Linked DNA regions of Vallitalea longa. Each later gene encodes a partner of the first gene's protein in a complex. Links are inferred from orthologs where the notes say so. Each region holds a gene or a part of one and is shown on either strand. Other genes may lie near its edges.

What was found.
Region 2: the proteins of secA (region 1) and secY are in contact, whole or in part, in a crystal structure (PDB 3DIN), measured with the Thermotoga maritima proteins. The link is inferred for Vallitalea longa from one-to-one orthologs. Residues at the interface, in WP_004082002.1 of Thermotoga maritima: Glu261, Ala262, Arg263, Lys300, Ala301, Arg302, Thr303, Ile304, Ile305, Leu323, Tyr324, Asp325, Pro326, Val329, Ser330, Tyr333, Ile336, Lys340, Phe345, Val349, Glu363, Phe364, Tyr374, Ser375, Gly376, Gly377, Glu393, Ile395, Thr482, Ser483; in WP_004081795.1 of Thermotoga maritima: Glu108, Gly109, Glu110, Glu111, Ala236, Glu237, Arg238, Arg239, Ile240, Thr241, Ile242, Gln243, Tyr244, Ala245, Arg246, Arg247, Val248, Thr249, Gly250, Arg251, Arg252, Val253, Tyr254, Gly256, Ala257, Ser258, Thr259, Tyr260, Leu261, Pro262.

What each region holds. Positions count from the first base shown.
Region 1 is NZ_BRLB01000009.1:162,503-175,377, forward strand. Bases 4,036-7,127 are described here. They hold secA (preprotein translocase subunit SecA), read left to right. Parts: upstream 4,036-4,339; coding sequence 4,340-6,916; downstream 6,917-7,127. Other genes in these bases: QMG30_RS14820 (hypothetical protein), read left to right, coding at 4,036-4,304. In the rest of the region: QMG30_RS14805 (NADH-quinone oxidoreductase subunit NuoF), read left to right, coding at 1-800; QMG30_RS14810 (NADH-dependent [FeFe] hydrogenase, group A6), read left to right, coding at 845-2,608; hpf (ribosome hibernation-promoting factor, HPF/YfiA family), read left to right, coding at 3,049-3,582; more of QMG30_RS14820, read left to right, coding at 3,765-4,035; QMG30_RS14835 (chemotaxis protein CheW), read left to right, coding at 8,249-8,713; QMG30_RS14840 (ACT domain-containing protein), read left to right, coding at 9,019-9,462; QMG30_RS14845 (homoserine dehydrogenase), read left to right, coding at 9,468-10,706; QMG30_RS14850 (cofactor-independent phosphoglycerate mutase), read left to right, coding at 10,751-11,956; QMG30_RS14855 (aspartate kinase), read left to right, coding at 11,996-12,875. UniProt on the Escherichia coli protein: Required for protein export, interacts with the SecYEG preprotein conducting channel.
Region 2 is NZ_BRLB01000001.1:1,075,863-1,088,558, forward strand. Bases 599-3,511 are described here. They hold secY (preprotein translocase subunit SecY), read right to left. Parts: upstream 2,735-3,511; coding sequence 1,463-2,734; downstream 599-1,462. Other genes in these bases: map (type I methionyl aminopeptidase), read right to left, coding at 599-713; QMG30_RS04635 (adenylate kinase), read right to left, coding at 718-1,362; rplO (50S ribosomal protein L15), read right to left, coding at 2,735-3,175; rpmD (50S ribosomal protein L30), read right to left, coding at 3,208-3,390; rpsE (30S ribosomal protein S5), read right to left, coding at 3,403-3,511. Outside these bases: more of map, read right to left, coding at 1-598; more of rpsE, read right to left, coding at 3,512-3,912; rplR (50S ribosomal protein L18), read right to left, coding at 3,929-4,297; rplF (50S ribosomal protein L6), read right to left, coding at 4,322-4,855; rpsH (30S ribosomal protein S8), read right to left, coding at 4,954-5,355; QMG30_RS04675 (type Z 30S ribosomal protein S14), read right to left, coding at 5,386-5,571; rplE (50S ribosomal protein L5), read right to left, coding at 5,591-6,130; rplX (50S ribosomal protein L24), read right to left, coding at 6,154-6,489; rplN (50S ribosomal protein L14), read right to left, coding at 6,503-6,871; rpsQ (30S ribosomal protein S17), read right to left, coding at 6,903-7,163; rpmC (50S ribosomal protein L29), read right to left, coding at 7,184-7,393; rplP (50S ribosomal protein L16), read right to left, coding at 7,380-7,820; rpsC (30S ribosomal protein S3), read right to left, coding at 7,820-8,479; rplV (50S ribosomal protein L22), read right to left, coding at 8,495-8,881; rpsS (30S ribosomal protein S19), read right to left, coding at 8,909-9,190; rplB (50S ribosomal protein L2), read right to left, coding at 9,217-10,053; and 5 more genes. UniProt on the Escherichia coli protein: The central subunit of the protein translocation channel SecYEG. Consists of two halves formed by TMs 1-5 and 6-10.

The DNA.
Region 1 (12,875 bases):
TTATATTAAAAGGTGCAAATTGGTTCAATAAAATAGGTACAGAAAAATCAAAAGGAACAAAAGTATTTGCCTTAGCAGGTAAAATCAATAATGTTGGACTTATCGAAGTTCCTATGGGAACAACACTTAGAGAAGTTATCTATGATATCGGTGGAGGAATCAAGAACGGAAAGAAATTCAAAGCTGTTCAAACAGGTGGTCCTTCAGGTGGTTGCTTAACAGAAAAAGACTTAGATACACCTATAGATTTTGATAACTTAATTGCAAAAGGATCTATGATGGGTTCTGGTGGTATGATTGTTATGGACGAAGATAACTGTATGCCAGCAGTAGCTAAATTCTATCTAGAATTCACAGAAGAAGAATCTTGTGGTAAATGTACACCTTGTCGTATTGGAACTAAACGTCTAGCTGAACTATTAGAATTAATTACTACAGGAAAAGGTACAATGGAGCACTTAGACGAGCTTAAGAGATTAAGTCGTGTAATTAAAGATACAGCTCTTTGTGGCTTAGGTCAAACAGCACCTAACCCAGTATTATCTACATTGGATATATTCTGGGATGAATATGTAGCTCACGTTAAAGATAAAACATGTCCAGCAGGTAACTGTAAGAAATTATTGAAATATTATATTCAAGAAGATAAATGTATTGGTTGTACTGCATGCTCAAGAGTCTGTCCAGCTAATGCTATTTCAGGTACTGTTAAACATCCACATACTATCGACCAAGAAAAATGTATCAAATGTGGTGCTTGTATGGATAAATGTAAATTCGGAGCAATTATTAAGAAATAATAAAAGTGAATACTTTATATAATCTAGAAAAGGAGTGTAACCTAATGTCAGAGGTAAAAATTACTATTGATGGTAAAGAAGTACATGTGCCAAAAGGTAGTACTATATTAGATGCTGCTAAAAAGTTAGGCATTGATATTCCAACATTATGTCATTTAGATTTGCATGATACAAAAATGGTTAATAAAACAGCTTCATGTCGTATCTGTGTTGTAGAAGTTGAGGGAAGAAGAAATCTAGCTCCTTCATGTGCTACACCAGCAGTTGATGGTATGGTTGTTAGAACAAATACAATCAGAGTTCTAGAAGCAAGAAAAACAGTATTAGAGTTATTATTATCAGACCATCCAAAAGATTGTTTGACTTGTGCTAAATCAGGTCAATGCGAATTACAAGACCTAGCAGAAAAATTTGGAGTTAGAGAAATAAGAGTAACAGGTGACTCTCAATCAACATATAAACTAGACCATTCTCCAGCTATAATAAGAGATATGGATAAATGTATTATGTGTAGAAGATGTGAAACAATGTGTAATGAAGTTCAAACTGTTGGTGCATTATCCGGAATTAACAGAGGATTTGATGCAGTTGTATCTCCAGCATTCGAATCACCATTGTCAGAAACTGTATGTACTCATTGTGGACAATGTGTTGCAGTCTGTCCAGTAGGTGCATTAACAGAAAACGACCATACTTGGAAAGTTGTAGAAGCATTAGCTGATCCAGATAAATTTGTAGTAGTTCAAACAGCTCCAGCTGTAAGAGTTGCTATTGGTGAAGAATTCGGTCAAGAACCAGGTACAATTGTTACAGGTCAAATGGTAACTGCATTAAAATCTTTAGGATTCAATCGTGTATTTGATACAGATTTTGCAGCTGACTTAACAATTATGGAAGAAGGAACAGAATTATTAGGAAGACTCAATAGATTCTTGGCAGGAGATAAAGACGTACCATTACCAATATTAACATCATGTTGTCCTGCTTGGGTTAACTTTATTGAAAGTCAATTCCCAGAATTGATTGATATTCCATCATCAGCTAAATCACCTCAACAAATGTTTGGTGCAGTAGCAAAATCATTCTTAGCAGAAAAGATGAATATACCTAGAGAGAAAATGGTTGTAGTATCAGTTATGCCTTGTTTAGCTAAGAAATTTGAAGCAGCTAGAGATGAATTTAAAGTTGATGGAAATCCAGATGTAGATATTTCTATTTCAACAAGAGAATTAGCTCATTTAATTAAGAGAGCTAACCTTAACTTAATGGAATTAGAAGAATCAGAATTCGACAATCCATTAGGAGAATCAACAGGTGCTGCTGTTATCTTCGGTTCTACAGGTGGAGTAATTGAAGCTGCTACAAGAACAGCTTACGAAATTCACACTGGTAAATCATTAGAAAAAGTTGATTTTGAAGAATTAAGAGGATTTGACGGTGTCAGAGTTGCATCAGTTCAAATGGATGACTTTACATTGAATATTGGTATTGCTCATGGTTTAGGTAATGCTAGAAAATTATTAGAAGAAATTGAAAGCGGTAATCCTAGAAACTTACATGCTATTGAAATTATGGCATGTCCAGGTGGATGTATCGGTGGTGGAGGTCAACCTTATCATCACGGTAACTCGGATATTCTTAAGAAACGTATGGCTGCTATCTATGAAGTTGATAGTAATAAAGCTATAAGAAAATCACATGAAAATCCATCAATTACTGCTTTATACGAACAATATCTAGGAGAACCAATGAGTGAGTTATCTCATAAATTACTTCACACTCATTATTTTGTAAAAGATAGAGTTTAATACTGATTATAAAAAATGGTTTCTGATTGTGCAGGAGCCATTTTTTGTTACATATTTTTCCTTATGCTTATAATATCTAATATTAAGTTTTCATGTATATAAAATAATTTTATGAAGTTATAATGAATTGTCAGATAATTGCTTGTTTACATAAAATATTACTGTTGATAAGTATCCACATTTTTCAGCTAAAAATTGATACTAAATTTGGTTATTCACAGAGTTATGCACATTATCCACAGAAATTATGGCTTTTATAAAATAAAATGAGATAATTATCCACATGAAAAAGCATAAATCTATTTTATTTAGCAGAAAATTACGAATTACAATAAATAAAAATTAATATACTAAAAAAGGATTTATTAATTGAATATCGAATATAATAATATAGACTATAATATTTAAAAGTCTATGACATATTGGAAGGAGTTGGTAGTATGCGCTACATCATAAGTGGAAAAAACATAGAAATTACCAAAGCATTAAGGGAAGCAACTATCGATAAGTTGAGTAAGATGGATAAATATTTTACTCCGGATAATGAAGCTCAGATAACAATGAGTGTTCAAAAACTAAGACATATCATAGAGGTGACGATTCCAATAAAAGGTAGTATTATCAGAGCAGAAGAGTCAGCCGAAAATATGTATACTGCTATAGATAAAGTAGTTGATGTATTAGAAAGACAACTTCTAAAACATAAAAACAAATTGATCTCAAGGCATCATGGAACAACATTCAAGAAAGATTTTGTAAATGAGACTATAGAAGAAGAAGTAGATGATAAGAAGATTGAGATAGTAAGGACCAAAAGATTTGCAATGAAGCCAATGGATGTTGAGGAAGCTTGCTTACAAATGGATTTATTGGGACATGACTTTTTTGTATTCATGAACGGTGATACAGATGAAGTCAATGTGGTATATAAAAGAAAAAATGGTGCGTATGGTTTAATTGAACCAACACTTTAATAAAAAAATGGAACCCTAGGGTTCCATTTTTAATGTCAATATTTAGAAATATGATATAAAAATTAATTTAATGTGAACAGTAATAGGTAGAAGTTGAATTATCTATAGATTAGTGGTAAAATATTGAGAGTCTATAAGTTACATTGAAATAAATCAAATATATATTATTAGGAGGTCCAACTATGGGTAAGTTATGTAGGAAATATATAACCATTTCTGGTATTTTATTGATATATGCTATTTGTCTACCATCAGCATTTGTTTCACATGCTAATATTATTCAAGTACAAAACAATTTCACTTTACCCATACGTACCACTGGACAATGGAAGTTGGAGCAAGTTTTAGGTCAGAGCGTAATTAAGCAATTAGAGAACAAGATGGATAAGCAAATCAATAATAAAGAAAAATTAATCCATCTATATGAATTAATACAAAATTATTTAAGTAATAAAGTTGAAAATCATAGATTTATATGTATGAATCATGATAATACATATAATCCTATTAGAATAGATAATGATTATAAATTTGATCTTGATACAGGAGAGATTTATAATAATACCAATCAGATAGTGACAACAGTTTATGTGTATGATAATGTTTCTTTAGAAAAATATTTTAAAGATAACTATAAATTGTGTAGGAATGGTAATTATATTAAATATAAGGTAAAATTAAACAAAATGAATGATAAGGATAACCCGATTTTAAATATATGATTATAATATAAATTAAATTCGGAAGGTGAAGATAGATGAAAATTTTAGAAAAGATATTTGGAAATCATAGCGATAAAGAAATCAAAAGAATAATGCCCCTTGTAAGTCAAATAGAAGCTCTTGAACCAGAAATGGAAAAACTGACAGACGACCAGTTGACTAACAAAACTAATGAATTCAAAGAAAGATTAAAAAATGGAGAAACTTTAGACGATATATTAGTAGAAGCATATGCAGTTGTTAGAGAAGCACAAAAACGTACAGTAGATATAAGACCTTATAGAGTACAGCTTATAGGTGCTATCATACTTCACCAAGGAAGAATAGCAGAAATGAAAACTGGTGAAGGTAAAACTTATGTAGCTCCATTTGCAGCATATCTTAATGCTCTAGAAGGAAAAGGAGTCCATGTAGTAACAGTAAACGATTATTTGGCAAAACGTGACGCCGAAAACATTGGAAGAATACATGAATTTCTAGGTCTATCAGTAGGGGTTATAGTCAATGGAATAGATAATACTGAAAGAAGAGAAGCTTATAACTGTGATATCACATATGGGACTAATAATGAATTTGGTTTTGATTACCTAAGAGATAATATGGTTATCTATAAAAAAGAAATGGTACAGAGAGAGCTTAATTACGTTGTAATCGACGAGGTTGACTCTGTGTTGATTGATGAAGCCAGAACACCATTGATAATATCTGGAAGTAGTAGTAAATCTACTCATCTTTATCAACAGGCTGATATCATAGCTAGAAGATTGAAAAAAGGACGAGTAATTGGAGAAATATCCAAAATGAGTGCTCTCCTTAATGAAGAAATACAAGAAGAAGGGGACTTCGTAGTAGATGAAAAAACAAAATCAGTATCATTGACTGCTGATGGGATTAAAAAAGTTGAACAGTTTTTCCAGATTGAAAACTTGGCTGATCCTGAAAATATGGAAATACAACACCATGTTATATTAGCATTAAAAGCACATAATACTATGTTTTTAGATAAAGACTATGTAATAAAAGAAGAAGAAATCGTAATAGTAGATGAATTTACTGGTCGTTTAATGCCAGGAAGAAGATATTCTAACGGATTACATCAAGCGATAGAAGCAAAAGAAGGTGTAAGAGTAAGAAGAGAAAGTAAAACACTTGCTACTATAACTTTCCAAAACTACTTCAATAAATATGATAAAAAATCTGGTATGACAGGTACAGCTTTAACTGAAGAAGAAGAATTCAGAGAAATATATGGTATGGATGTAATTGCTATACCAACAAATGAACCTGTTATAAGGAAAGATCAACCAGACCAAGTGTATAAGTCACATCAAGAAAAAGTAAATGCAGTAATTAACGATATTGCTGAATGTTATGACAGAGGACAGCCTGTTTTGGTAGGTACTATAACAATAGAATCATCAGAAGAGTTGAGTAAGCTACTTAGAAAAAAAGGTGTTCAACATAAAGTACTTAATGCCAAGTATCATGAAAGAGAAGCAGAAATTGTTGCCAATGCTGGACAAAAAAAATCTGTTACCATAGCTACAAATATGGCTGGTCGTGGTACAGATATTAAATTAGGTGAAGGTGTTGTTGAAGTTGGTGGACTTAAGATAATAGGTACAGAGCGACATGAATCAAGACGTATCGATAATCAGTTAAGAGGTCGTTCAGGACGTCAAGGTGACCCAGGTGAATCTAAATTCTATATATCATTGGATGATGATTTAATGCGTTTATTTGGTTCTGAAAGAATGCAAGCTACAGTAACTAGGTTGCGTCTTCCAGAAGGTGAACCTATAGCAGCAGGTATTTTATCTAATGCTATAGAGAAAGCACAGAAAAAAGTTGAGGGTAATAACTTCTCAATAAGAAAACACTTATTGGATTATGACCAAGTTATGAATGAGCAAAGAGAAATCATATACGGTGAAAGGAAAAAAGTTCTAGAAGGCGACAATATGAGAGACTACGTCATGAAGATGATTGAAGAAGTTATCGGAAGATTTGTTGATTCTCATGCTGGAGAAGATCAAGAATTTGATGAATGGGATTTACCAGGATTAATGGAATCTCTAAATGAGATTATACCAATTAAATCCATTAGTACAACACAAGAAGAGAGAGAAGCATTAACAAAAGAAAAATTCAAAAAATTATTATATGATAAAGCAATTAAACTCTATGAAGAAAAAGAGCAAGAGTTCGATGATGAAGAATTAATGCGTGAAGCAGAACGTGTCATATTACTAAAATCCGTTGACCAAAAATGGATGGACCATATTGACAATATGGACCAAATGCGACAAGGTATCGGACTACGTGCATATGGACAAAGAGATCCACTTGTAGAATATAAATTCATTGGATTTGATATGTTTGAAGAAATGTCAAATAACATACAGGAAACAACTCTAAGAGCTCTATACCGTATAAGACCTGCAAGAAAAATAGAAAGAGAAAGAGTTGCAAAAGTAACTTCAACCAATAGAGGAGAAGAAAAAGTAGTCAAACAACCAGTTAGAAGAAAAGAAAGAAAAATTGGAAGAAACGAGCCATGCCCATGTGGAAGTGGAAAAAAATACAAATATTGTTGTGGACAAAATAAATAAATATAATTATATGTGGGGAAAGTTCCAGCTAAGTATAGGGTATATTGTAACTTTTCCCATATATAAATAATTTTTAAGGTCTATTGGTGATTTTTTTAATCAATAACTAATCTCCATTATCCTTAAAATATAAAAATAACAATTATTAATAGAGGTGATAGAATGCTGGAATTAGAACAAAGCAAATTAGAATTACAAGCATATAAAGAAAAATTAGATGAAATGAGTGTTTCACTTTGACTTAGTTAACGTGAAAAACAAAATAGAAGAGCTAGACATGAAAACTGCTTCAGAAGAATTCTGGGCTGATGCAGAAAATTCAGGCAAGGTGTTAAAAGAAATAAAACAACTAAAGGATAAAGTACAAAACTATGATAGTCTTGTTCAAGAATATGAAGATATAGAAACATTGATTGAAATGGGTATGGAAGAAGAAGATAGTGATATTGTTCAAGAAATAACATCTTCTCTTAAAAAATTCATAAATGACTATGAACAGTTAAAAACAAAAACTCTTTTATCAGGAGAATACGATAGCAATAATGCTATAATATCTTTACATGCAGGTGCTGGTGGAACAGAAGCATGTGACTGGGTAAGTATGCTACTAAGGATGTATACAAGATGGGCTGATGATAAAGGGTATAAAATAGAAACACTTGATTATCTAGATGGTGAAGAAGCAGGAGTTAAATCTGTGACTATTCAAGTTAATGGTGAGAACGCATATGGTTACCTGAAATCAGAAAAAGGAGTTCATCGTTTAGTTAGAATATCTCCATTTGATTCATCTGGCAGAAGACATACTTCCTTTGCGTCACTTGATGTATTACCTGAATTAGATGATGATATTGATATGGAAATAAATGATGATGAATTGAAAATAGATACTTATCGTGCAAGTGGAGCTGGAGGACAGCATATCAACAAAACAGATTCAGCAGTTAGAATAACTCATATACCTACAGGTGTAGTAGTTCAATGTCAAAACGAACGTTCACAACATAAAAACAAAGATAGAGCTTTAAAAATGTTAAAAGCTAAACTATATGAAATACGACGACAAGAACAAATGAAAAAAATGGAAGGTATAAGAGGGGAAGTAAAGGAAATAGGTTGGGGTAGCCAAATACGTTCATATGTAATGCATCCATACAGTATGGTAAAAGATCATAGAACTAACGAAGAAACAGGAAATGTGCAAAGTGTCATGGATGGAAAAATAGACTTATTCATTAATGCCTATTTACAATGGTTAGCCGCTAAATAAAAAGTAAGTAAACTTAGATATCCAAATATGATGTCATAAAAATTACAAAAGGAGTGAAAGATATGTCTACAATGCAACAAGTTATATTTAAACTTGATAAAGAAGAATACGGGTTAGATATAATGAAGGTTATAACAATTGAAAAATATCAAGAAGTTGTAAAAACACCCAATACTCCAGAGTATATAACAGGTATCATTAATCTTAGGGGTAACGTATTACCAGTTTACAGCTTAAGAAAAAAATTCAATCTCACAGAAAGAGAAGTCGACGAAAATACTAAAATTATTGTAACAGTTACCAATAACATGAAAATCGGTTTTATAGTTGACTCCGTCCAAGAGATATTGAATATTGAAGATGACAATATTGAAGAAGCTCCCAAAATTGTCACAGGAATTAATAGAAAATATATAAAAAGCATTGCAAAAATGGATAAAAGAATGGTAATATTACTAGATATTGACTTGATAATGTCGGAAGAAGAACATTTAGAACTTGATAAAGTAACAAAGGAGCAAGAATAATTATACATAAGTTGTGCATTCAAAATAAAATAGTATAAAAATATAGAATGGATTATAATCTTGTGTTTAACAAAAACACAAGATTTTTTTATTAAAGAAAAAATCTTGTGTAATAATTTCTAATAAGTAGCTCTATTCAATACTCTTACTATTTCATCTAGTCCCCATTTTTAAACTACTCTACTTAATGCAAATAATAAAATTTTAACATATTTTATACATATCTCTTGAATTTTTATTAACTTCATGTTATAATCTCCCTTATAAAAACAAATGTATTTAATACGAAAACAGAAGGTGATGGAATGCCTGATACAGCCAGATATTATATAATAAAGAAAAAAGCTTTACCCGAAGTCTTTCTTAAAGTTGTTCAAGCAAAGAAACTTCTAGAAAAAGAAAAAGCCATAACGATACAAGAAGCAGTAGACTCTGTTGGGATAAGCCGTAGCTCGTTCTATAAATACAAAGACACTATATTCCCATTCTATGATAATTCGAGAGGAAGAGCTATTACTGTCTCTTTAGGTCTTGATGATGAACCAGGACTATTATCATGCATACTAAATATGATTGCCGAATATAAGGCAAATATACTGACGATACATCAAACAATACCAATTAACGGTGTTGCCAATATAACATTAAGTATGGAAATACTTCCGACATCTGGTGATATACAAGAAATGATTACGTCATTAGAAAGTCACGAAGGAATACATCAAGTAAAAATATTAGCTAGGGAGTGAAATAAATGGTAAACGTTGCAATATTAGGATATGGAACAGTTGGTTCAGGAGTAGTAGAAGTCCTAACAACAAATAAAGAAAGCATTAATAAAAGAGCAGGAAAAAAAATCAAGTTAAAATATGTATTAGATTTACGAGATTTTCCAGGAACACCAATTGAAGACATACTGACAAAAGATTACGAAGATATACTAAATGATGACAGTGTAAAGGTCATAGCAGAAGTTATGGGTGGTATTGAACCAGCATATACTTTTGTTAAAAAAGCACTTTTAAAAGGAAAAAGTGTTGTTACTTCTAACAAAGAATTAGTAGCTCGTCATGGAGCAGAATTACTACAGATAGCAAGAGACAAGAATATTAATTTTTTATTTGAAGCAAGTGTTGGTGGTGGAATACCTATTATAAGACCTCTTAATCAATCACTAACTGCTGATGAAATATACGAAATAACTGGAATACTAAACGGTACAACTAATTTTATACTTAGTAAAATGGCGGATGAAGGACTTGATTTTAAGACTGTACTAAAAGAAGCGCAAGAAAAAGGTTATGCGGAAAGAAATCCAGAAGCTGATGTAGAAGGATTTGATGCATGTAGAAAAATCGCAATACTTTCATCACTTGCTTTCGGTATGCAAGTTGATTTTGAAGACATATATACAGAAGGTATAACAAAAATATCAGATGTTGATATGATATATGCTAAAAAACTAGGATGCGATATTAAACTATTGGCTACAAGTAAAAAATTAGATGAAAAAGTCTATGCCATGGTTTCACCAATGATGATAGGAAAAGATCATCCATTATCTAATGTCAATGGAGTGTTCAATGCAATATATGTAAAAGGAAATGTTATCGGTGACGTTATGTTCTATGGAAAAGGCGCAGGTAAACTTCCTACTGCAAGTGCTGTTGTGGCTGACATAGTTGATGCAGTAAAACATCTTGGCAGAAACATAGTATCATTATGGAGTACGAAAAAAATGGAATTGATGAGCGTTGATAATGTCCTATCAAGATGCTTTATTAGATTAGTACCTGAAAATGTTAAAACAGTAAGAAATCAAGTAGCTGATATATTTGGTGATGTTGAATATATAAAAATAGAAAACATACAAGATGAAGTAGCTTTTGTTACAAATGCAGAAAAAGAAGGAATTCTAAGAAATAAATTAGATGAATTAAAAACTAAAGGTGTAGCAACAGAAGTATTAAGTGTCATACGTATAGACAAATAATTTTTAAAATGTAATTGCCGTTAGACAGCGAAGGGATGATATATATGAAATATGTTGTAATATTAGGTGACGGTATGGCTGATGAGCCAGTAAAACAATTAGGTAATAAAACACCATTACAAGTGGCCAATAAAATTAATATAGACTCTTTAGCAAAATATAGTGAAATCGGATTAGTCAAGACTATTCCAGACGGGTTAACACCAGGAAGTGATACTGCTAATCTATCAGTTCTAGGATATGATCCCCAAAAATATTATACTGGCAGATCACCACTTGAGGCATTAAGTATTGGTGCTAATATGGAAGAGGGCGATGTAAGCTTTAGATGTAATTTAGTTACATTAAGCGAAGAAGGATCATACGAAGACAAAACCATTATTGACCACAGTTCTGATGAGATTACAACAGAAGAAGCAGATGAATTAGTTAAATATCTAGAAAAATATTTAGGTAATGATAAAATTATGTTCTATAGTGGTACCAGCTATAGACATGCAATAATATGGCATGGGGGAAGTACTGATGTTAATCTTACACCACCTCATGATATACTAGAAAGAAATATTAAAGATTATTTGCCAAAAGGAACTAATTCGGATAAAATAGAACAAATGATGAAGTTGAGTTATGAACTTTTGAAGGAACATCCAATTAATATAAAGAGAAAAGAAAAAGGATTAAGACCTGCAAATTCTATATGGATTTGGGGGGAAGGCACAAAACCATCATTAAATTCTTTTTATGATAAATACCATAAAAAAGGTGCTATGATATCAGCGGTTGATTTATTAAAAGGAATTGCTATAGCTGCAGATATGAAAAATATTGAAGTTGAAGGTGTTACAGGTAATATTAATACTAACTTTGAAGGAAAGGCAAAAGCAGCAGTTGAAGTTTTAAAAAGTGGTGAAGATTTTGTGTATGTACACATGGAAGCACCAGATGAATGTGGACATAGAGGAGAAATAGATAATAAAGTTAAATCAATAGAACTTATAGACCAGAAAGTTGTCAGATACATAAAGGAAGAACTTGACAACATAAAAGAAGACTATAAGATACTGATACTACCTGACCATCCAACACCTCTAGCTATTAGGACACATACAAATAAACCGGTACCTTATTTAATATATGACAGCTCTAATTTAATTGAATCCGATGCAGAATACAATGAGGAATCTTGTAAAACAACGGGTAATGTATTCATTAAAGGGCACGAATTAATGGACTATTTCTTAAAATAAAACATATACTAATTAGATACCTAAAGAGGAGGAAACAACTTGTTAATTGTAAAGAAATTTGGCGGTAGTTCTGTAGCTAACAAAGAAAGAGTATACAATGTTGCAGAAAGAATATTAGAAGATTACAAAAAAGGTCATAAAGTAGTAGTAGTTTTATCTGCACAAGGTGATACTACTGATCATTTGATAAAGAAAGCAAAAGAAATTAATCCAAATCCTTCAAGAAGAGAAATGGATATGATATTAACTACAGGAGAACAACAGTCTGTATCACTTATGGCTATGGCATTACAAAATCTAGGATACCCTGCAATCTCACTTAATGCTTTTCAAGTAAAGATGCATACTACATCAGTGTATAGTAATGCAAGGCTAAAAAGAATAGATGCAGAGAGAATCAATTCAGAACTTGAAAGAAAGAATATTGTCCTTGTAACTGGATTTCAAGGAGTAAATAAATATGATGATATAACTACATTAGGCAGAGGTGGCTCTGATACTACAGCAGTAGCATTAGCTGCAGCACTTAATGCTGATAAATGTGAGATATTCACAGATGTAGATGGTGTTTATACAGCTGATCCAAGAATTGTCAAAGATGCAGTTAAGTTAGATGAAATTACTTATGACGAGATGTTGGAATTAGCTTCACTTGGTGCAAAAGTTCTTCACAATCGTTCAGTAGAACTTGCCAAAAAATATGGTGTAGAATTAGTAGTGCGCTCAAGCTTGACAAAAGCAGAAGGAACTATTGTTAGGGAGGAATGTAAAATGGAAAAAATGTTGGTAAGTGGTGTAGCTGCTGACAAAAATGTTGCTAGAATTGCAGTAATTGGTATTAAAGATGAACCAGGAAAGGCGTTTGGACTATTTTCTATACTTGCTAAACATAATATTAATGTTGATATTATTTTACAAT
Region 2 (12,696 bases), on another replicon or contig:
TAGATAGTATTTTCATAGTGAGCTGATAGAGAACCATCCATAGTTACTACAGTCCAATCATCATCTAACCATCTAACTTCATACCTTCCAATATTAATCATTGGTTCTACTGCAATTACCATTCCTTTTAGAAGTTTAGGACCTCTTCCAATTATTTTATAATTTGGAACTTGAGGTTCTTCGTGTAGTTTACGTCCAACACCATGTCCAACTAAGTCTCTAACAACAGAATAGCCTCTTTCTTCAACATAGTTTTGAATAGCTGATGAAATCTGATGTAAATGATTACCTTCTTTTATAACTTTCAAACCTTCAAAAAAGCTTTGTTTAGTTACATCAATAAGGTTTCTAGCTTCTTCGCTTATTTCACCAACACCATGTGTTCTAGCAGCATCGCCGTGATACCCATTATAATAAGCTCCAATATCCAAACTTATTATATCGCCTTCTTTTAAAATTCTTTTCTTACATGGAATACCATGCACAACCTCTTCATTAATAGAGGCACAAATGCTAGCTGGATAACCGTTATAATTTTTAAAAGACGGAATGGCATTTTTGCTTAGAATATACTTTTCAGCAGCCCTATCCAGGTCAAGTGTAGATATTCCTGGTTTTATCATTGATTCTAGTAATTCATGAGTTTCAGCTACTATTTTACCTGCTTTTCTCATGATTGCTATTTCTTCGTCGGTTTTAATTGTTATTGACATATACTTACGCTCCTAAAATTTCTACAATACTCTTAGTAACATCATCAATGTCAACTGTTCCATCAACAGTTATTAAGATATTTTTTGCTTCATAATAGTCTATTAATGGACTAGTTTGTTTGTGATAAACATCTAGTCTTTTGAGTACTGTCTCTTCTTTATCATCATCTCTAAGTATCAGTTCTCTCGTACAGTTATCACAAATATTTTCCTTTTTTGGTGGATTATACTTTATATGATAAGTTGCACCGCAATTTAGACATGCCCTTCTACCAGACATTCTTCTTACTATATTTTCATCAGGCACATCAATATTGATTGCATAATTAATTTTAGTCTTCATAGATTTTAGTGCTTCATCTAAACTTTCAGCTTGAGGAATTGTTCTTGGAAAGCCATCTAATATGAAACCTTCTTTACAATCTTCTTGTAAAAGTCTATCAGCAACTATATCTACAACCAACTCATCTGGAACCAATAAGCCTTTGTCTATATATCCTTTAGCTTTTATTCCAAGATCAGTTTTGTTTTTTATATTATCTCTAAAGATATCACCTGTTGAAATGTGCGGAATATTATATTTCGCTGCTACCCTTTTTGCTTGTGTTCCTTTTCCAGCACCAGGAGCACCTAACATAATTAATCTCATTTTATAACCTCCAAAGTTTATGCAAGTCATAGATTATAGTTGTTTAGATTTAGAATGAAGATAGAATATTATTTTCTTACTTCATTCTTAATCTATTCATCTATGCATTTAAAAAACCTTTATAATGTCTCATAACCATTTGGGATTCAATTTGTTTAATTGTCTCAAGTGCAACACCTACAACGATAATAAGTGATGTACCACCAAATGTAACATTCATAGCGAATGCTTTTGATAATATTACTGGAAGTAAAGCTATAAGTGCTAAAGCTAAAGCTCCAATCAATACTATTTTATTAAGTACATTTGTCATATAATCAATAGTTGGCTTTCCTGGTCTGATACCTGGAACAAAGCCACCATTCTTTTTCATGTTATTAGCAACTTCAATTGGATTAAATATAATTGAAGTATAAAAATAAGCAAAGAATAGTATCAATACAAAATATAAAATAGCTCCGGACCAATTAGTGATATTGAGGAAATTAATTACAGAAGCCCAAAATCCTTCAGGTTCTCCAAAGAATCTTGTTATTGTTCCAGGAAACTGTAATAAAGATGAAGCAAAGATAACTGGAATAACTCCTGCCATATTTACTTTTAATGGTATATGTGTAGATTGTCCACCATATACTTTTCTTCCTTGCATTCTCTTAGCATATTGAACCGGAATTCTTCTTTCACCAAGTTGTATTAATACAACAAACGCAACCATTAGTACATATATGATTAATAATATAATTACAGGAATTAATTTGTTAGCATCTGTAGCATATTCATATAATGATTGAGTTCCATATGGTAATCTTGATATTATATTAATAAAGATAATTAATGAAATACCATTTCCTACACCTTTTACTGTTATTTGTTCTCCAACCCACATTAAGAAGGCAGTACCAGCAGTCATTGCAGTAACAGCTATAATGACTGATATTATATTATAATCGTAGAATAATGTTCTTCCAAGTCCAATTGAAATAGCAATTGATTGTAATAAAGCTAATATAATAGTACCGTATCTTGTAAGTTTTGCAATTTTCTTACGTCCTTCTTCTCCTTCTTTTTGCATTTCTTCAAGTTTTGGAACTGCAATAGTAAGAAGGTTCATGATGATTGATGATGTAATGTATGGAGTAATACCCATAGCAAACAATGTCATATCTTTGAACGCACCACCGGAAAATGCATTAAACATTTGGAATAGGCCACTATCATCTGCTTGATTAAACATTTGTTGAACAACTTCAGGATTAATTAATGGTATCCTAATATGTGCTCCTATACGGATAGCAAAAAACATTAACATAGTGTATATTATCTTTTTTCTTAAATCAGGTACTTTAAATGCATCACGAAGTGTTTTAAACATCTAAACCACCTCTGCTTTCCCGCCAGCGGCTTCGATTTTTTCAATTGCTGTTTTGCTAAATGCATTAGCTTTTACAGTAAGTTTCTTAGTTAAATCGCCATTGCCTAATATTTTAACACCGTCTCTAGGATTTTTAACAACGCCTTGTTCAATTAAAGTTTCAACAGATACTGTTGCATCTGCTTCGAATCTATTCAAGACATCAACATTAATTCCAACGATTTCTTTTGAGTTTCTACAAGTAAAACCTCTTTTTGGAAGTCTTCTATATAATGGCATTTGACCCCCTTCAAATCCAAGTCTTACGCCACCACCTGAACGAGATTTTTGTCCATTTTGTCCTCTTCCTGCAGTCTTACCGTTTCCAGAAGCATGACCTCTTCCTTTTCTGAAACTTGCTCTCTTTGAACCTTTTGCTGGTTTTAATTCTGTCAAATTCATGCTGTTACACCTCCTTGCTTATTTTAACCCGATTAAACTTCTTCTACTTTTACTAAATGTTGTATAGCATTGACCATACCTCTAATTGCTTCATTATCTTTTTGTTCAACAGTTTTATGAAGTTTAGTTAAGCCTAAAGCTTCTGCTGTTTTTCTATGTTTAGGAATGGCTCCAATTGTGGATTTAACTAAAGTAATTCTTAATTTATTTGCCATCTTGGTTCCCTCCTATCCTAAAAGCTCTTCAATTGATTTTCCACGAAGTTTTGCTACTTCTTCAGGAGTTTTAAGTCCGTCAAGTCCTGCAACAGTAGCTGTTACTACATTATTTTTATTATTTGATCCTAATGATTTTGTTCTGATATTCTTAATTCCTGCAAGTTCAAGTACGGCACGAGCAGGTCCACCAGCTATAACACCTGTTCCTTCTGGTGCTCTTTTCATTAAGACGGAAGCACTTCCGAATTTACCGATAAAATCGTGAGGAATACTACCATTTTCATCTATAGGAACTTCAATAAGTCTTTTCTTAGCGTCGTCGATACCTTTACGAATAGCATCAGGAATTTCTGTAGCTTTTCCTACACCTGCGCCTACATGCCCATTCTCATCTCCGACCACTACTAAAGCTGCAAAACGGAAGTTACGACCTCCCTTTACTACCTTAGTAACACGTCTTATTGATACTACTTTTTCTCTTAGATCTAGCTTACTAGCATCAATCATTGTACGCTTCATGCTTTTACCTCCTTACTTAGAATTTTAATCCAGCTTCTCTTGCTGAATCTGCTAATGCTTTTACTTTACCTTGATAAATGTATCCGCCTCTATCAAAAATTACTTCTTTGACACCTTTTTCTACAGCTCTTTTAGCAACAGTTTCTCCAACAAGAGTTGCTGCAGCTACATTATTAGTTTTTTCTAAATTACTTTTAATGTCTTTTTCTACTGTAGAAGCAGCTGCTAAAGTATGACCTGTTAAGTCATCAATAACTTGCGCATACATATGTTTGTCACTTCTAAAAACCACTAAACGAGGTCTTTCTGAAGTACCAGTAATATTATTACGTAATCTTCTATGCTTCTTAACACGGACTTTAGTTCGTGATGTTTTCTTTATCATGGATTTCACCCCTTTACTATTTTACTATTTACCAGTTTCTTTACGTCTAATAACTTCATTAGCGTATTTGATTCCTTTGCCTTTGTATGGCTCAGGTGGTCTCTTAAATCTTATTTCCGCTGCGTATTGACCTACTCTTGCTTTGTCAATTCCTTTTACGATAATAACATTTTGTCCTTCTACAACTGCTTCAAGACCTTCTGGATCTTCCATTTCAACTGGATGTGAATATCCTAAAGATAATACTAATTTCTTTCCTTTTTTCTGTGCTCTATAACCAACACCATTGATCTCTAATTTCTTTTCGTAACCTTTAGTTACTCCTTCAATCATGTTTGCAACTAGAGTTCTAGTTAAACCATGTAATGATTTCATTTTCTTTAAATCATTTGGTCTATTTACAACTACTTGGTTTTCTTCTTTAGAAATTAACATTTCTTTTGGTAATTGTTGTTCTAAAGTACCTTTTGCCCCTTTAACAGTGACATAGTTGCTCTCTGTAACACTTACTTCCACTCCTGCTGGGATCTCTACAGGTAATTTACCAATACGTGACATGCTTGCACCTCCTCGGATTAAATACCTTTGCTTATTATTATAAGCAAAGCTTCATCCATTTTATTATATTTTATAAGTCTATTTTTCCAGATTAATAATTACCAAATAAAAGCAATTACTTCTCCACCTACATTTTGTTTTCTAGCTTCTTTATCAGTAATGATTCCTTTATTAGTTGAGATGATAGCAGTTCCAAGTCCACCTAAAACTTTTGGTAACTCATCTTTGCCTGCATATACTCTAAGTCCAGGTTTAGAAATTTTCTTAATTCCTGCGATTACTTTTTCATTTTTATCTCTACCATATTTCATTTCAACACGGATTGTTTTAATTAAACCGTCTTCTATTAATTTATATCCTTTAACGTACCCTTCATTTACTAAAATATCAGCAACTGCTTGCTTCATTTTTGAAGCAGGTACATCTACAAAATCATGTTTAGCAGTATTTCCATTACGGATTCTTGTTAACATATCTGCGATTGGATCACTCATTGTCATAATTTGTGGCCTCCTTCCTATTACTAAATCTTACCAACTAGCTTTTTTAACACCTGGGATTTGTCCTTTGTACGCTAATTCACGGAAACAGATTCTACATATTCCATATTTTCTTAAATATCCGTGAGGTCTTCCACATATTCTACAACGATTATAAGCTCTTGATGAAAATTTTGGCTTACTTTGTTGTTTAATTTTCATTGATGTTTTTGCCATTTAATCGATTCCCTCCTTATTATTTTTTAAAAGGCATTCCGAATAATGTTAATAATTCACGAGCTTCTTCATCAGTCTTAGCTGTAGTAACGAAGATAATATCCATACCTCTAACTTTATCAACTTTATCATATTCGATCTCAGGAAAGATTAATTGCTCTTTTATACCTAAAGCATAGTTACCTCTACCATCAAACGCGTTAGGGTTAACACCTCTGAAGTCTCTAACTCTTGGTAGAGCTAAGTTAATTAGACGATCAGCAAAATCATACATTCTGCTTCCTCTAAGTGTAACTTTACATCCGATTGGCATACCTTCTCTTACTTTGAAAGCTGCAACAGATTTTTTAGCTTTTGTAATCACAGGCTTTTGACCAGCAATTATTGTTAAATCACTAACAGCAGAATCAAGGATCTTACGATTCTCTTTAGCTTCTCCAACGCCCATGTTTATAACTATTTTTTCTATCTTAGGTACAGCCATTTTATTTTTATAGTTAAATTTTTTCATCATAGCATCTACAATTTCATTATTGTAAATTTCTTTTATTCTACTCACGCTAGTTAGCCTCCTCTCTACTATTAATCTATAACTTCACCTGTTGATTTAGCTACTCTATATCTAACATTTTTAGTACGTCCATCTCTATCTTCTTTAACGATTTTAGTACCTAATCTTGTAGGTTTTCCTTTATGAACATACATTACTTTTGAAGCATTTAATGCAGATTCTTGGTGAATGATACCACCTTGTTGATTAGCAGCACTTGGTTTTGTATGTTTTGTAACCATGTTAACGCCTTCAACAATTACTTTACCATTTTTTCTATCTACAGTTAAAATCTTTCCTTCTTTTCCTTTGTCTTTTCCGGAAATAACTTTAACAGTATCACCTGATTTAAGTTTAGTCTTATACAATTACTACACCTCCCTATAGTACTTCTGGTGCTAATGATAGGATTTTCATGTATTTTTTCTCTCTTAACTCTCTAGCAACAGGTCCAAAAATACGAGTTCCTTTTGGTGTTTTATCATCTTTGATTATAACTGCTGCATTTTGATCAAATTTGATATATGAACCATCTTTACGACGTGCACCTTTTTTAGTTCTAACTACTACAGCTCTTACTACTTCACCTTTTTTAACAACGCCACCTGGTGTTGCATCTTTAACAGTAGCAACTATTACATCTCCAATGTTAGCATATCTTCTAGTTGATCCGCCTAATACTCTTATGCAAAGTATCTCTTTTGCACCTGTATTATCCGCAACCTTAAGTCTAGATTCTTGTTGGATCATTAGATGAACCTCCTTTCAGCAAATACAAAACTTATTTTGCTTTTTCTAATATTTCTATTAATCTCCATCTTTTATCTTTTGATAATGGTCTTGTTTCCATAACACGTACTCTATCGCCAATGCCGCATTCATTTTTTTCATCATGGGCTTTTAATTTGTAAGTTCTTTTTACAACTTTACCATATAATGGATGTTTTACATTATTCTCAACAGCTACAACTACTGTTTTATCCATTTTATCACTAACTACTCTACCAACACGAACTTTTCGTAGATTCCTTTCTTCAGCCAATTGAACTCCTCCTTTCAAGGTTATCTAGCAACCTTTAATTGCTCAGTTATAATTGTTTGAATTCTAGCTATATTTCTTCTAACCTCTTTTATTCTACCTGTATTATCTAATTGGTTAGTCGCATTTTGAAATCTTAGGTTAAATAATTCTTTTTTTGCAGTAACTAAATCTTCATTAAGTTCTGCTGCAGATTTATTTCTTAATTCTTCAATATATTTAGTTGACTTCACAATTATCACCGCCTTCTAGCTCTGCACGAGAATAAATTTTACATTTACATGGTAACTTGTGCATAGCAAGTCTTAATGCTTCTTTAGCCAATTCATCTTCAACTCCAGCAATTTCGAACATTACACGGCCTGGTTTTACTACTGCCACCCAATATTCAGGTGATCCTTTTCCTTTACCCATTCTTGTTTCAGCAGGTTTTGCTGTAACTGGTTTATCAGGGAAAATTTTAATCCATACTTTACCACCACGTTTGATATAACGAGTCATAGCAACACGGGCAGCTTCTATTTGATTAGATTTTATCCAACAAGGCTCTAATGCAACAATACCATATTCACCGTAGTTAATTTTATTTCCTCTTAACGCTTTACCTTTCATGTTACCACGAAATTGTTTACGGCGTTTAACTCTCTTTGGAATTAACATTACTTCCCTCTCCCTTCTTTCTTAGTAACTTGACCAGGAAGAACTTCGCCATTATAGATATATATCTTTACACCGATTTTTCCATATACTGTATTTGCTTCAGCAAATCCATAATCGATATCTGCACGAAGTGTTTGTAGAGGAATTGTTCCCTCATTATAAGATTCTGTACGAGCCATTTCTGCTCCACCTAAACGTCCTGAACAGATAGCTTTGATACCTTTTGCTCCTGCTTTCATTGTTCTACCCATTGATTGTTTCATAGCTCTACGGAAAGAAACACGATTTTCAAGTTGAAGAGCAATGTTTTCAGCTACTAATTGAGCGTCTTTTTCTGGTCTTTTTACTTCTACTATATTAACAATTACTTTGCTGGCTGTCATTTTTTGTAATTCAGTTCTTAATTTTTCAATTGATGAACCGCCTTTACCAATAACGATACCAGGTTTAGCTGTATGAATGTTGATTTTTACTCTTTCTGATGCTCTCTCGATTTCGATTCTAGATACACCAGCTGAATATAATTTCTTCTTGATATATGTTCTTAATTTATTGTCTTCTATTAAAAGGTCTGCAAAATCTTTTTCTGCGTACCACTTTGCATCCCAGTCTTTAATAATTCCGACTCTTAATCCATGTGGGTTAACTTTTTGTCCCATTCTTTCCCTCCTTATCTATCTTTCGTTAAGAATGATTGTGATGTGACTAGATTTCTTCTCTATTCTATACGCTCTACCTTGTGCTCTTGGTCTGATTCTCTTCATTGTAGGTCCCTTGTTAGCAAAAGCTTCTTCAACGTATAATTTAGCTGGATCTAATCCACTGTTGTTTTCCGCATTAGCTATAGCTGATTTCAATAATTTCTCTATAATTCTAGCACCATTTCTAGGTGTATAATTTAAAATACCTACGGCTGATCCTACATCTTTTCCTTTGATTGTATCAAGAACAATTTTAGCTTTTGTTGGTGATACTCTAGCATAAGATACTTTTGCTTTAGGTCTAGTATCTTTGTTAGCATTTCTTTCTCTTTTTATCTGACTTCTATGCCCTTTAGCCATTATAAATTAGCCTCCTTCCATACTGCATTAACGTACTTTTGATTTCTTTTCTTCTCTTCCGTGACCTCTATAAGTTCTTGTTAGCACGAATTCTCCTAATTTATGTCCTATCATATCTTCGCTTATATAAACAGGCACATGTCTTCTTCCATCATGAACTGCAATAGTATGACCTAGCATTTCAGGGAAAATAGTGGAACGTCTTGACCATGTTTTAATTACTTGTTTATCGCCTTTTTCATTTAATGCTCTTACTTTATTTAATAAGTGTGCATCTGCGAAAGGTCCCTTTTTAAGTGAACGAGCCATTAACTCAAACCTCCTTTTAGTGGTTATTATTTATTACTTCCACGTCTTCTTATAATATATTTATTAGAATGCTTATTTTTCTTTCTAGTTTTATAACCAATTGTTGGTTTACCCCAAGGTGTCATTGGACTTGGACGACCGATAGGAGCTCTACCTTCTCCACCACCATGTGGATGGTCATTAGGGTTCATAACAGAACCACGAACTGTAGGACGAATACCCATATGACGTTTACGTCCAGCTTTACCAACTGTTATAAGTTCATGATCAATATTTCCAACTTGACCTATTGTAGCTTTACAAAGTATAGGAACTACTCTCATTTCTCCTGATGGCAATCTAAGTGTAGCATATTTTCCTTCTTTTGCCATAAGTTGAGCAACATTACCAGCAGAACGAACTAATTGTCCACCTTTACCTGGTTTCATTTCAATGTTATGAATACTAGAACCAACTGGAATGTCTTTTAATTGTAATGCATTACCGATTCTAATCTCAGCTTCTGAACCACTCATTACTTTATGACCAACTTTTAATCCGTTTGGTGATAGGATGTAACGTTTTTCACCATCTGCATATTGGATTAAAGCAATATTAGCTGAACGGTTTGGATCATATTCAATAGCTATTACTTTACCTTGAATACCATCTTTGTTTCTTTTGAAATCTATCATTCTATATTTAATCTTAGACCCGCCACCACGGTGTCTTACTGTAATCTTACCTTGATTATTACGTCCAGAATGCTTTTTAAGACTTACTACCAATGATTTTTCTGGAGTTTTTTTAGTGATCTCCTCAAAAGTAGAACCTGTCATATGTCTTCTGGAAGGTGTATAAGGGTTATATTTTTTGATACCCATGAATTGCACTCCTTTCAAAAGTATATTCACACACGCTACCGTGTGTATCTTTTAACTATCTATGAACTAGATATTTATACTTTATTTGCTATTATTTATTACATTCCTTCAAAGAAATCTATTTCTTTACTACTTTCTGTTAATTTAACAATAGCTTTCTTTGTTTTAGCAGTTTTTCCAAAAGTCATACCTCTTCTTTTTACTTTACCGATGTTGTTCATAGTATTGACTCTTTCGACTTTTGTTCCTTCGAACATTTTTTCGACTGCTTCTTTTATTTGAGTTTTCGTTGCTTCTGGATTAACTAAGAAAGTGTATTTTTTCTCAGCCATAACTTCCATACTTTTCTCAGTAACAACAGGTTTTAATATTACATCATAATATCTTAACTCAGCCATTATGCATACACCTCCTGAATTGTAGCAACAGCATCTTTAGTTACCACAAAAGTATCATATTTAAGAATGTCGTATACATTAATTGTATTAGTTAATGCTGTTTTTACACCTCTAATATTACGAGTTGATAATATAACATTTTTGTCATTATCATTTAAAACTATTAAAGCTTTTTGTACATTTAGATTATCTAAAACTGTACTCATTTTTTTAGTTTTAATTTCATCAAATTTCAATTCATCAACAACAATTATTTTATTGTCATTTACTCTTGAAGTTAATGCTGATTTTAATGCCGCTCTTTTTTCTTTTTTGTTTAATTTAATTGAATAATCTCTTGGCTTTGGAGCAAATACAACTCCACCACCTGTCCATTGTGGTGCACGAATTGATCCTTGTCTCGCTCTACCTGTTCCTTTTTGTCTCCAAGGCTTAGCACCGCCACCTCTTACTTCTGAACGAGTTTTAGCACTTTGTGTGCCTTGGCGTTTATTTGCAAGCTGTCCTACAACTGACATATGCATTAAGTGTTCATTTATTTCTACACCAAATATATTGTCATTAAGTTCTATATCTCCAACTTGTTTACCTTCCATGTTGTAAACAGAAACTTTAGCCATGTTCGTTCCTCCTTCCTACGTATTAACTAAGCTTTTACGCTATTTACTATTGTTACTATTGATTTTTTAGGTCCTGGTACAGCACCTTTAATTAGAAGCAAGTTATTTTCTACATCAACTTTTACTACTTCTAAGTTTTGAACTGTTACATTTTCACTACCCATATGACCTGGTAATTTTTTACCCTTGAATACTTTTGATGGTGAAGAAGCTCCACCCATAGATCCGGATACTCTATGTGACTTAGAACCATGACCCATTGGTCCTCTTGATTGGTTATGTCTCTTAATTGATCCTTGGAATCCTTTACCTTTTGATACACCAGAAACATCTACTTTGTCGCCAATTTCAAATGCATCAGCCTTGATTTCATTTCCTACTTCAAATTCATCAGCATTATCAAGTCTAAACTCTTTTATATGCTTCTTAAAGCTAACACCTGCTTTGTCAAAATGACCTTTCATTGGCTTATTAGTAAGTTTTTCTTTCTTATCACCAAATCCAACTTGTACAGCTTTGTATCCATCATTTTCTACAGTTTTCACTTGAATAACTGTACATGGTCCTGCTTCTAGTACTGTTACAGGTACTAACTCTCCACTTTCTTCAAATATTTGAGTCATACCGATTTTTTTAGCTAATATAGCTTTTTTCATTTCCTTTGCACCTCCTAATAATCTACAGCGGATTACACTTATGTGTAATCATCCTAGATGGCTTATAGTCTTTATATAAACCTCTAAGGGATATTATACTATTTCGTATAATTATTTAACATCTACTTTGATATCTACCCCTGCAGGTAGTTCAAGTCTCATTAAAGCATCTACTGTCTTAGCTGTTGGCATAAGTATGTCAATTAATCTTTTATGAGTTCTTTGTTCGAATTGTTCTCTGGAATCTTTGTACTTGTGCACAGCTCTAAGAATAGTTACAACCTCTTTCTTAGTAGGTAATGGAATTGGTCCACTCACCTTAGCACCAGTTTTCTTAGCTGTTTCAATAATTTTCTTTGAAGATTGATCGATTAATTGATGATCGTATGCTTTTAAGCTAATTCTCATTTTTTGACTTGCCATAAAAAAAGTCGCCTCCTTTTCGTACTCTAGTACGACAAGTGGTGACTGTACATCGCTCCGTGTGTATCATATACTCAACACACTCAAATCAAGCCTACATCGCTTTGACTTTATATTGTACAGTGACCTTGCCGCCAGTTTCTTGAACATGACATTCGCTCCATGTGAATTACCCGCTTTTGCGGCAACCTCACATTTCAACGCTATCTTTGTCACAGCATTTAATAGTATACACTAAGAATGTCTATAATGCAAGGGTTTTTCGAGATTTTTTTATAGTTTTTTCATGTTTTAAAAAATCTCAAATAAGTAATGTAAAATTCAACTATTTTATTTGGTATATATTATAATTTTAACCAAAAAACAGTACCCATAGGCACTGCTTTTATAAATTCTCCATTTATTTTCTTTTAACCAATACCATTATATCCATTTCAGGTGGATTCTTGATAATATCTATAGGCGGTACCTGTACTTGCTGTGGATTGGGATGGTCTTTTAGACACCTATAATCATAATACTCTGCCGCAAAATCACCTATCATGA